Regions from separate parts of the Colwellia sp. MT41 genome, predicted to be linked through region 4. Evidence: predicted binding sites of a transcription regulator. Region 4 holds the regulator's gene; each other region holds the start of a gene.
The links. The regulator sigma-54, encoded in region 4, starts transcription at its own class of promoters, with help from an activator protein. The targets are predictions, from matches to a motif close to GTTGGCACGNNNNTNGNNT.

Region 1 (3,218 bases), 1.9 Mb from region 4:
TCTTCTTCATCGGTAGCGATAAGTACCGCATCGCCTTTACAAATACCGACAGCTTCTGGCGCACCATCAAAAACAAATGAGGTCGATGTTAAGATGAATTTACCTGCGGGTGACTCTGTACCCGCTTTTACCTTTGATCATACTGACCCACTAACCTATAACAACTCGACCTCGGTAACCATTTTTGATTCGTTAGGCGACAGTCATGTGATGACTTATTATTTTGTAAAATCAGCGCCGAATACTTGGGATATGTACGCGGCCGTTGATAACCAATTGGTCGATATTCAAGGAGGGCCTGTTAATAATGGTGCGGGTATTAATGGCGCACAATTAACCTTTCTTGCTAATGGTGATTTCAATACTCAAGATCCCACTCTTATCCAAACCGCACCATTAGGTACGGCGATATTAAGTAATGGCGCTGATGCTAGTCAGCAGATTATTGTTGATTTTAATTTAGATCCAACGGGGCCAAATATTAATGAGCCAACACAATATGCTTCTAGTTTTGAAGTAACCTCATTAGAGCAAGATGGTTTAGCGGTAGGTCGATTAACCGGTATCGACATTGATAGCGATGGCCTTGTGCGTGCCACTTATAGTAATGGTACCTCAGAGCCTTTAGCACGTATTGCTTTAGTTAGCTTTGCCAATAATCAAGGGCTCACTCAAATTGGCAATAGTTCATGGAAAGAGAGTATTGTTTCCGGTGAAGCGTTAGCCGGTGAAGCGGGCTCAGGTACTTTTGGTACCATTAACTCCTCAGCATTAGAGCAGGCTAATGTTAATTTAACTACCGAACTTATTGATTTGATTTCTGCACAGCGAAACTTTCAAGCCAACTCGCGAGCACTGGAAGTTAGTAACCAACTAAACCAAACTATCTTACAAATTAGGTAACTTGAGCTAAATAACCTGGTGTAAAAATTACTGACAAAGCTGTTAGCTATGAGCAATAAATTACTCACAGTTAACAGCTTTTTTATTTTAGCTCTCATAAAATATATCATCATTTCCTTATCCATTTTTAGCTGTTAACCAACCCCTCTTTATAATAGCTGGCATCTTACTTGCATTTATTTCTGTATAACCTTATATTTTTTGGAAAGTCATTATGGATAAGTTGCTTTATATCGCCATGAGTGGTGCTAAACAAAACATGCAAGCCTTATCAATAAATGCTCATAACTTGGCGAATGCTAACACCACTGGTTTTAAGGCTGATTTAGCACAAGCGCGTAGTATGCAGGTCTATGGCGAAGGGATGGCTTCGCGGGTTTTTTCAATGACAGAGCGTGCTAGCCAAAATTTTGACTCAGGCGCTATTCTTCATACCGGGCGCTCACTTGATGTTGCCATAGCCGGTGACGGTTTTTTTGCGGTGCAAGCCGAGGATGGTCAAGAGGCTTATACTCGCGGTGGACATTTTCGTTTAACCGAAACAGGTGCGCTAGAAACTAACGATGGTGAATTAGTCATAGGTGAAGATGGCCCTATTATCATACCGCTACCGGTAAATAATATTCAAATATCTCGTGACGGCACCATCATGGTACAACCTGCAGGCGCGCCAAGTAGCGTGCAAGAAGAAGTGGCTCGTATCAAGTTAGTCAATCCAGATACTCGGCTGATCGAAAAAGGCAATGACGGTTTATTTCGCGCCAAAAATGGCGAGCAATTAATTGCCGATATCAATGTCAACGTCCTTGGCGGTTCACTCGAATCGAGTAATGTTAACCCCATTCATGAAATGACCGCCATGATTTCTTTACAGCGTCAATTTGAAATGCAATTGAAAATGATGAAAACCGCAGAAGAAATAGATGCTAGCGCTGCTTCGTTATTACGTGCTTTTTAATTATTAGTATCTTTCAGTTAATATTTAGCTGTTTTCAAAAACAGTTAGTACTCAATCAGAGGTGATGTATGAACGCAGCATTATGGATAAGTAAAACCGGCTTAGATGCGCAAAATAAAAATATTGCGGTAATCTCTAATAACTTAGCGAACGCTAGTACCGTAGGCTTTAAAAAGAGTAGAGCGGTTTTTGAAGACTTACTTTACCAAAATATTAATCAGCCAGGTGGTCGAACTGCACAAGATACCGAAGCGCCATCAGGTTTAATGATAGGTGCGGGTACCAAAGTGGTCGCCACGCAAAAAATTCATACTCAAGGTGACATGATTACCACAGATAACGCCCTTGATTTGATGATTCAAGGCGAAGGTTTTTTTGAAATTCTTATGCCAGATGGTAGTTCAGCTTATAGTCGCAATGGTCAATTTACCATGGATGATGAAGGTAATCTGGTTACCCCAGGTGCGGGTTACCTTATTCAACCACAAGTGACCATTCCCGAGGATGCGTTAAGTATTATTATTTCTCAAGACGGTGAAGTGTCAGTAACACTGCAAGGGCAGGCTGATCCTGCCGTGGTGGGTCAAATTAACTTAATTAACTTTGTTAACCCAACGGGTCTTCAGCCAGTGGGGCAAAATTTGTATACCGAAACTGCAGTAAGTGGCGCGCCCCAAGAAGGCGTTCCTGGTCTTGAAGGTTACGGCATGTTGATACAAGGCGCGTTAGAAACATCCAATGTAAACACTACAGAAGAGTTGGTTAACTTAATTCAGAGTCAGCGCATCTATGAAATGAACTCAAAAGTAATCTCAGCCGTTGATCAGATGTTGAGTTATATCAATCAGCAGCTGTAGTAAAAATTTATAATTTAATTGAGTGAATCATTTAATGAAAAGGCAGGAAGTAGTGATGAAAAGACCAACAACATTAAACAACGTTACTTTAAGCAAAGGGCATTTACCCCAGGTTAAGTTACTTTTAGCTTGCTTGTTAATTGCTGTTACTACCGCTTGTAGTAATACCGTTGAATTAAGTAGAGCACTACCCAATGACCCTGATTTTGCGCCGATAATGCCAGAAGAAGAAGAAGAGAGCATTGTGCCAACGGGGTCTTTATTTAAGCCCCATTACGTGAATAATATTTATTCAGACTCTAAAGCGCACCGTGTTGGCGATATTATTTTGGTCATCTTGAGTGAAAAAACCCAAGCGAAGAAAAATGCTAAAACCGAATTGAAAAAACAAAATACAACTAGCTTAGATGCCGTTACTGGCTTCGGTGGTTTCCCCGTTACCATTAATGGCGAGTCATTGCAGTTTGGTGTCAGCCAAAGTTCAAACTTTAAAGGTGATG
Region 2 (3,218 bases), 1.9 Mb from region 4:
TACGTTCCTCAGATAGACCACGAGCAAGTGCTAAATTATCATAATGACCGTATTTACAGTGTTCTAGCATAGTCGTGGAAATATCGGTACCTATGACCTGCACACCACGAGGGAATGCTCCAGGATTTTTTTGTTGAAACTCCAATACTGACATCGCAATAGAATAGGGTTCTTGCCCAGAAGAACTGGCGGCGGACCAAATTTTAACCGGCGTTTTTCTGTTGACAAAATCAGGCAACAATTTACTCTGTAGTAACTTATAGGGATAATCATCTCGAAACCATAAGGTTTCATTTGTGGTCATAGCATCAATGACTGCGGCACGTAATTGCCGCTCTACAGGGGAAAGTGTCCGAGTGACTAATTCACCCAATGAACTCACGTCAAATCTAGCCATTAGTGGCGCTAGGCGGCTTTTAACTAAATATTGCTTATTTTCACCGAGCACAATGCCACATTGCTGCTCTAAAAAGGTTCTAAATTGGTTATAACTTTTTTCATCAAGTTGTCTTGCTGACACAATAGCTTCCTGTTTATTTCGAAGTACTCATTTAAATTCACCAAAATTGGGGTGCATAAATTCAGGTCAAATGCTTTTGAAATTTTATTTTAATTTTTATAAAGAGTTAATCTTCTAATTTTAGCCATTTTTTTACAGCGGTAGCTAATTCATCAGGGTGAAACTTGGCAATAAAATCATCTGCCCCCACTTTTTTAACCATAGCATTATTAAATACCCCACTTAGCGAGGTATGTAAGATAATGGGCATTTTAGCCATGCGGTCATTTCCTTTGACTTCTGCCGTTAAGGTATAGCCATCCATTACTGGCATTTCGATATCAGAAATCATTAGCGCAACTTTTTCAGTAATACTATGTTCACACGTTGCCTCAATCGCCAATAACTGATCGAGAGCATCACGACCATTTTTAGCTAAAATCATCTTGATACCTAATGGCTCTAATGCCCTTCTAACTTGGTTTCGTGCTACCGTTGAATCATCAGCAATCAGAACCAGCTTATCGCCTAGACTTTCACCAACACTGGCATCAATGACATCTTCACTTAACTCCGTTGAAACAGGATTAATCTCATTTAAAATTTTCTCAACATCTAAAATTGACACCATTTGACCATCTATTTCAGTGACTGCGGTTAGATAACTGGATTTACCTGCCCCTTCTGGTGGTGGCATTACATCAGTCCAACTTAATGTCACTATTCGCTCAACGCCAGCAACGAGAAAGCCCTGCACACTGCGGTTATATTCAGCAATAATAATAAAGCTGTCAGCCGTTTGTTCAATTGCCAAGCCGCCCGTTGATTTACTTAAATCAATAACAGAAATAGTTTGCCCACGAATATGAGCAACACCTTTAATATAGGAGTCTTGTTTAGGTAATACCGTTAACCTCGGGCATGGCATCACTTCACGCACTTTAAAGACATTAATGCCAAAAAGTTGCCTACCAACAAGTTTGAATAGTAACAATTCTAATCTATTTTCGCCGACAAGTTGCGTGCGCTGATTTACCGAATCGAGTATGCCTGCCATATAAACCTCATGTAACACCGTACCCTTCATTGTATTTAAAAAAATAAAACATAAAAGGCACAATTCTTGAATTGTATTTAAAATATAGAGTTGATATTCACACTAAGCGCCTGATAATTGACGCACGATTTAACCTCATTTTATAGCACTAACCTAGGTTAAGCATAGACGAATATTTGCATTTACTTAACGATAGATAACAAAATATATGCGACATACCAAACATTTTTTAACTTTTTTATGCTTACTGTTCATTAAGCCAGCAACTATTGCTGCAAGCGAACTAGACAGTGCGTTTATTGAACGTTTCGCGACCAGCTATTTAATTGAACAATTCCCTTCAACTAACGAAGAAAAAGTTCGTATTTCGGTTGCTCACTTAGATCCTAGAATTATCATTAAACCGTGTAATATACCCTTAACAGCAAATATACATGATAAAAACAGTACACGAAATGTAAATATAAAAATTAGTTGTGATGAATCAATACCATGGAAAATATATTTATCGGCCAAAATAGAAATAACTAAAGCTGTTTTAATTGCAAAAAGTACAATTAGCCAAGGAGACCGGCTTGACGAAAGTAATGTTGAGTTAGCTTACATAGCCATCAACAAAATTCGTGGTGATAAACTAACCGATACCGCCATTGTTTTTGGCGCTAAGGCGAAAAGACGTATAGGTAAAGGTAAAACCATTAGTAAGAAAAGTATCTGCTTAATTTGTAAGGGCGATATGGTAACGATTATTGTCTCCTCTGATGCCTTCACTATCAAAAGCCAAGGTGTAGCATTAAGCTCCGGCAATATTAATGAACAAATCAAAGTAAGAAATACCCGCTCAAATAAAGTGATTACCCCAAGAGTCAAAGCTATGAACCAAGTCATAATTCATCTATAATCTAGTTTTAGACAATCTAGGGTACAAATAATTTTTGCAGCTAAGCTCACTGTGAGGTTATTTATGTTTTAATGTACGTTTAGCTAAAGTTATCCCGCTGGTGGTCGATAATAACTTAATAGAACTCATTTAAAATATCATTTCATTGTTATAGGATGAAATTATGGTTATAAATATCAATAGCTTGAATACAAACAATCAAGTTAAGCATACTCAACAGCAGCAGGTAAAACAGCAATCTGCTCAAACCGCATCGAATAGTGCACAAGTAAAAAGTGCCGGACAAGATTCAGTGTCAATTACTCCGCAAGCAAAACAGCTTAATGAATTACAAAAAAAAGCAGCGGATGCACCGGTAATAAATCAAAAGAAAATTGATGAATTAAAAAAAGCTATCAGTGCTGGTGATTATAAAATCAATCCGGAAAAATTAGCGGCCAATATTGCTAACTTTGAATTTAATCTTATTTAACGATAGACTGTAAGATATATCGTTTAGTGAAAAATCAAAGGCAAGCTTATGTTATCAGGATCAAATTCCCAAGAATTAACGTCACATGAATTGTTAACACAACAACATCAACAGTTAACCGCTCTGGGCCAGATAATTTCGAATGAAAAACAAATATTACAGCAACACGATCCTCAAGCGCTGCTTACTATCAGCCAGGAAAAAAACACCCAGTTAGTAGCCATTCAGCAACTCGACCAAAAAATATCTCAACATCAAGGCTTCGCTCAAGATAAAGCCGCAGGGAAAT
Region 3 (3,218 bases), 440 kb from region 4:
CGGATACGGTTGCGCGGTTAGGTGGAGATGAATTTGCTTTCATTATTAATAAGATTGATAGCATTGCAGACGCGGTGAACTTTGCTCTGCGACTCAATAAGTTATTGAAAACACCGATAGCAGTTAACGGCAACAATATTAATATCGGCAGTAGCATCGGGGTAACTATTTATCCTGACGATGCCGATAACTGTGACGAATTACTGCGCAATGCCGATATTGCCATGTATCAGGCGAAGGATGATGGTCGTAATACTACCCGTTTCTTTACTCGTGAAATGAAGGCTAAATTGCAACAAAACAAGGAGATTTTGACTGATCTAGCCGAGTCTTTGACTCAAGACCATTTTGAACTCTATTATCAACCGCTTTTTACTATCGACCATAAAACACTTGTTGGCGCAGAAGCGCTGATACGCTGGCACCACCCTGACAAAGGCATGATCCCTCCGGATAAATTTATTGCCGTTGCTGAGCAGAGTGGCTTGATCAATGAGTTGGGCGATTGGGTCCTGGCACAAGCCTGTCGTGACATAAAAAACTTTGTCAATGCGGGGATTTTAGATATTAAGGTAGCGATTAATATTTCACCGGTACAATTTAAGCGTAAAGATTTTTTACAACAAATGCTGCTGATCCTAGCACAGCATGATGTTAGTGCCAATTGTATCGAACTTGAAATCACCGAAGGCGCGGTGATGGATAATGTTGATCAAGCCATTGATATGATGCAAGCCTTGCACGATGCAGGCTTTCAGTTGGCAATGGATGATTTTGGTACCGGTTATTCTTCGCTGAGTTATTTAAAGCGTTTTCCGATTCAAAAGGTGAAAATAGATCGTAGTTTTATTTCTGATCTTGAGAATGATGATGATAATAAATCCATTACCACGGCAATTATTCAGATGAGCCACTCGTTAGGATTAGATGTACTTGCCGAAGGCGTAGAAACAGAGGCGCAACTGCAATATCTACAGGGCGAAAAGTGTGATTTTGTCCAGGGATATTATACCGGCAGACCTATGCCAGCCAGCCAATTTATCGAAACATTTAAGCGAGCCAAGGACACTAGCTTAGCGGAGCGAGCAGGGATGGTCTCCTCTATAACAACGTGAGCAAAGTAGCGCTATTAAGGGCTTTGTAGCTAAAAATTATGTTACGGATAGTAGAGCCTTAATGTGTTGGAGTCGATATAGGCGCTATATCCATCCTTTGTTCGGCTAAAGCTCATAGCGACTAAAATTAGCAGTCGCTAACATAATGCCAGCGAGATAATATCGCCTTTTTAATAGCAAAACATTCATCATTAGACCCTAAAGCTTCCCGAGTGCAGCCCTCAATTGCCATTTATTGAGCCAGGTGCAGCTTGTTTAAGTTTTTGTCAGCACTTGCACCGTAGCAGTGCTCAATAGTCATCACTCTAGTGCATCAACTAACAGATATAGAGATGTAAACTATCTAACCACTTGTTATATAACTATTAATTTAGTTGGCACTTAGCTTGCTCTACTTATACCATGTTGAATAGAACCTTGGTGGCAATTAAGCCTTTGCTAAAGCGTTTTATTCTATTCTCGCACTATGAGTAGGATTGTCCTTATGAATACAGATAAACAGCTGTTGAGCAAAGCTAAAATTGTTGTGGTTGGTAATGGCATGGTTGGCCATCACTTTGTCGAAGAAATGGCTAAAAATTCAGATTATCAAATAACAGTGCTCTCGGCAGAATCACGTTTAGCTTATGATAGAGTGCACTTATCCGAATACTTTGGTGGCAAAACTGCCGAAGACTTGGCGATGACCACGCCAGAACATTATGACGAACTTGGTGTTACTTTTAAAACCAATGCCAAAGTGACCAAGATTGATAAAGTCGCTAAATGTGTTACGACCGAAAGCGGTGCCACATATCACTACGACAAGTTGATTTTAGCGACCGGCTCTTATCCCTTTGTGCCTCCTATTCCCGGTAAAGATCAAGATCACTGCCTAGTTTATCGTACCATTGATGATTTAGAAGACATAGCAAATAGCGCTAAAGTGAGTAAAGTCGGTGTCGTTATTGGTGGTGGATTATTAGGTCTAGAAGCGGCAAATGCGATCAAACAATTAGGCCTACAAACACACGTTGTTGAATTTGCTCCGCAGTTAATGGGCGTGCAAATTGATGGCGGCGGTGGTCGTTTATTAAAAAGTAAAATTGAAGAGCTGGGTGTGCAAGTGCACACCTCCAAAGCCACTAACGTCATTGAAAAAGGTGATAAGTGTCGTTATAAACTTTGTTTTAACGATGGCAGTGAATTAGAAACCGATCTAATTTTATTCTCCGCCGGTATTCGTCCTTATGACAACCTTGCCCGTGAGTTCGATTTAGCTATTGGTGAGCGTGGCGGTATTGTGGTCAACAATCAATGTCAAACCTCAGACGTCGATATCTATGCTATTGGTGAGTGTGCCTTATGGAATAACTTTATTTTTGGTTTAGTTGCTCCGGGTTATGCCATGGCGAAAGTGGCGGCAAAACATATTGGCGGCGTAACGGGTACTAACGGAGAGTTGGCTGAATTTACTGGCGCTGATATGAGTACAAAATTAAAGCTAATGGGCGTAGAAGTTGGCTCTATTGGTGATGCTCACGGTAAAACAGAGGGTTCATTAACTTATACCTATGAAAACCAACCTGAAGGCGTTTATAAAAAAATAGTGGTATCGAGCGACAAGAAAACCTTACTGGGTGCTGTGCTTATTGGGGATACCAGTGAATACGATACCTTGTTGCAATATATGCTTAATGCCATTGAATTACCTGAAGCGCCAGAAGGTCTTATTCTACCAATGGCGGCAGATAAGCCAACCTTAGGTGTGGATGCCTTACCTGATACTGCCACCATTTGTTCGTGTCATAACGTTACTAAAGGCGACATCATTGCCGCTATTGATTGTGGCGCCGTTGATGTTGGTCAAGTGAAAAGCGACACTAAAGCCGGTTCTGGTTGTGGTGGTTGTGCCGCTCTAGTTAAGAGTGTGGCCGAAAATGAGTTTGAAAAACGCGGTCTTGTTGTTAAAAAAGACATTTGTGAACATTTTGCTTATTCACGCCGCGAATTATTTGACATTGTCAGTGTTGAAAAAATCAAAACGTTTGATGAACTACTTAGCTCGCACGGTCGTGGTTTAGGTTGTGAAATTTGTAAACCGGTAGCGGCTTCGGTATTGGC
Region 4 (3,218 bases):
GCGGAACAATCCGCTGATAACGTAATTGAGCAAGAAGCAGATAAAAAAGGTAATGGCAGTGGCTACTAATATCGATAGTAAACCCTCGGTAAACACGTTAATTGCCGAGGGTTTATCTAAGTCCTATAAAAATAGACAGGTTGTTAAAAATGTCAGTTTACAAGTTAATGCTGGGCAAATAGTTGGCTTATTAGGACCCAATGGCGCTGGCAAAACCACCTCCTTTTATATGATTGTTGGCTTAGTCCCCAATGATGGTGGCACTATCAAACTCAATGGCCAAGACTTAACACTTATTCCTATGCATGAAAGAGCCCGCATGGGCATAGGTTATTTACCGCAAGAAGCATCAATTTTTAGAAAACTCACCGTTAGTGATAATATCATGGCTATCTTACAAATACGTAAAGAGCTTACTGAAACACAACGCGCGGAAAAACTTGAACACCTGTTAGAAGAGTTTCATATTTGTCATATCAAAGATAATACCGGCATGAGCTTGTCAGGTGGTGAAAGACGACGCGTTGAAATTGCCCGAGCATTAGCGGCTGAGCCACAATTTATTTTATTAGATGAACCCTTTGCTGGTGTTGACCCTATTTCGGTTGGCGACATTAAAAAAATAATATTACAATTAAAAGAGCGCGGCATAGGTATATTAATCACCGACCATAATGTTAGAGAAACTTTAGACGTTTGTGAGCATGCCTATATCGTTAGCCACGGTGAAATAATTGCCCAAGGCAATGCCGAGCAAATTCTTGCTAATCAAAAAGTGAGAGATGTATACCTTGGCGAACAATTCACGCTATAGTAAGGCTATACTAAAGCGAAAATGACTAGCTTTAAGCAGAACAATTTAAGAGCAAAGTAGTGATAGATTAGCAAACTATAACTACTAAGAATAATAAATAGGAAATCATATAACCTAGATGCGACCTACACTACAGCTCCGTATTGGACAACAATTAACCATGACTCCGCAGTTGCAACAAGCAATCAAGCTGTTGCAACTGTCAACGTTAGAATTACAACAAGAAATTCAAGAAGTATTAGAGAGCAATCCATTACTTGAGCTTGATGAAAAAGTTGAAAATGAAAATACTAGCGATGAAAACAATCTTGAAGAAGCATTTACAACCAGTGTCTCTGAAACTAACACTGAGCTGACAACAAGTGACGGGAGTGAAGAGCAACCAGCAAGTATTGACGAAATCAGTACCACTGAGGCCATGGAAAAAAAGGAAATACCCGAAGAACTAAATATCGATACCACCTGGGAAGAAAGTTACAGTGCTGGCGTTTCAAATACCGGCGCAGTTAGTAGCCCTGCCGATGATTATACCTATCAAGGGGAAACCACGGACTCCATTCAAGATCATCTATTGTGGCAAATGGAATTAACGCCTTTCACTGATACCGATAAAACCATCGCTATTGCCATTATTGAAGCAGTTGATGATGCCGGTTATTTAACCGTATCACCAGAAGAAATTCTAGAAAGTGTCGGTACAGAAGGGCTAGAGCAGGATGAAGTTGAAGCGGTCTTAAAACGTATTAATATGTTTGACCCTATTGGCGTCGCTGCTCGCTCAATTGCTGATTGTTTACTTATTCAGTTGAATCAATTTAGTGCTGATACCCCTTATCTGAAAGAAAGTAAACTCATTATCAATGAACATATTGATTTACTTGGTAACCGAGATTACCGTCAGTTAATGCGTAAAACCAAATTAAAAGAAGATCAACTGCGTGAAGTTATGCGTTTAATTCAAAGCTTAAATCCTCGTCCAGGTGATGCGGTAATTAAAGGTAATAACCAATACGTTATTCCTGATGTTACCGTTGAAAAGAAAAATGGTCGCTGGGTGGTTGAGTTAAATTCGGACACGGCACCAAAACTCTCTATTAATAAGCAATATGCGGCCATGTCTAAAACAATGAAATCATCAACTAATGATGGTCAATTTATTAGATCAAACTTGCAAGAAGCCAAATGGTTTATTAAGAGCTTAGAATCTCGTAATGACACCTTACTCAAGGTGTCCAATTGCATAGTTCAGCGTCAGCAAGGATTTTTAGAGCATGGTGCTGAAGCCATGCTTCCTATGGTGCTCAATGATATTGCTGAAGCTGTTGATATGCACGAATCCACCATATCTCGAGTGACCACGCAAAAATACATGCACACACCAAGAGGGATTTTTGAGTTAAAATACTTCTTCTCCAGCCATGTTAGTACCGAAAATGGTGGTGAATGTTCATCGACCGCAATTCGTTCTTTAATTAAAAAACTTATCTTAGCGGAAACACCTGCTAAACCGTTAAGTGACAGCAAAATGGCTGATATACTGGCCGAGCAGGGAATAAAAGTGGCGCGACGGACTATTGCTAAATACCGAGAATCATTAGCGATACCACCATCAAACCAACGTAAGAGTTTACTTTAAAACACTACCATAAAAGGATCATGCTTATGCAAATTAATCTTTCTGGCCATCATGTAGAAGTAACAAGTTCATTACGAAAATATGTTGATAGCAAGTTCTCAAAACTAGAACGACATTTTGATCATATCAATAATATTCATGTCGTACTTACCGTAGAAAAGCTTAACCAAAAAGCAGAAGCCAATATCCATATTAATGGCGGTGAAGTGTTTGCCTCAGCAGTTAACGGCGACATGTATGCTTCTATTGATACTCTAGTTGATAAACTTGATCGACAAATCCTTAAGTATAAAGGTAAGATAGCTCAGCACTAAGCTTAGCTAAATCATGAATACGCTTTAAAGTAATTAAAGCCGATAAATCTGGCGCCCTAAGCTAAATGAATTAGCACAGTTGGGCGCCTAAAATAATTAACACCATTATGCAATTATCAGAAATATTAACAACAAGCTGTACCACTTGTGATGTAGAAATCACCAGTAAAAAACGTATTTTAGAAAAAATTTGTCAACTCGCTGCCAAGCAAATCGGTGATATAGAACAAGATGATCTGCTAGAAAGTTTACTTAATAGAGAAAAAATGGGTAGTACCGGCATAGGAAACGGCATTGCCATACCCCATGGTCGATTACCTAATGCCAATAAAGCTGTCGCAGTGTTAATAACAACAGAACAAGCTATTGATTTTGATGCCATAGATAATAGGAATGTAGATGTTTTTATTGCCTTATTTGTGCCGGAAAATAGCTGTAAAGAACACTTAATTAC

Region 1: the regulator sigma-54 is predicted to act here: its motif matches at 1,061-1,079, upstream of flgF (flagellar basal-body rod protein FlgF).
Region 2: the regulator sigma-54 is predicted to act here: its motif matches at 1,610-1,628, upstream of flgA (flagellar basal body P-ring formation chaperone FlgA).
Region 3: the regulator sigma-54 is predicted to act here: its motif matches at 1,489-1,507, upstream of nirB (nitrite reductase large subunit NirB).

The regions. Positions count from the first base shown of each region.
Region 1 is NZ_CP013145.1:1,326,561-1,329,778, forward strand. It holds gene flgE (flagellar hook protein FlgE) at 1-903, shown strand, start outside; gene flgF (flagellar basal-body rod protein FlgF) at 1,118-1,861, shown strand; gene flgG (flagellar basal-body rod protein FlgG) at 1,930-2,718, shown strand; gene flgH (flagellar basal body L-ring protein FlgH) at 2,774-3,218, shown strand, end outside.
Region 2 is NZ_CP013145.1:1,320,428-1,323,645, reverse strand. It holds gene CMT41_RS05580 (CheR family methyltransferase) at 1-520, opposite strand, end outside; gene CMT41_RS05575 (chemotaxis protein) at 627-1,556, opposite strand; gene flgA (flagellar basal body P-ring formation chaperone FlgA) at 1,765-2,457, shown strand; gene flgM (flagellar biosynthesis anti-sigma factor FlgM) at 2,621-2,929, shown strand; gene flgN (flagellar export chaperone FlgN) at 2,978-3,218, shown strand, end outside.
Region 3 is NZ_CP013145.1:4,200,073-4,203,290, reverse strand. It holds gene CMT41_RS17850 (EAL domain-containing protein) at 1-1,115, shown strand, start outside; gene nirB (nitrite reductase large subunit NirB) at 1,600-3,218, shown strand, end outside.
Region 4 is NZ_CP013145.1:3,756,576-3,759,793, forward strand. It holds gene lptA (lipopolysaccharide transport periplasmic protein LptA) at 1-69, shown strand, start outside; gene lptB (LPS export ABC transporter ATP-binding protein) at 59-814, shown strand; gene CMT41_RS15905 (RNA polymerase factor sigma-54) at 933-2,450, shown strand; gene hpf (ribosome hibernation promoting factor) at 2,477-2,764, shown strand; gene ptsN (PTS IIA-like nitrogen regulatory protein PtsN) at 2,872-3,218, shown strand, end outside.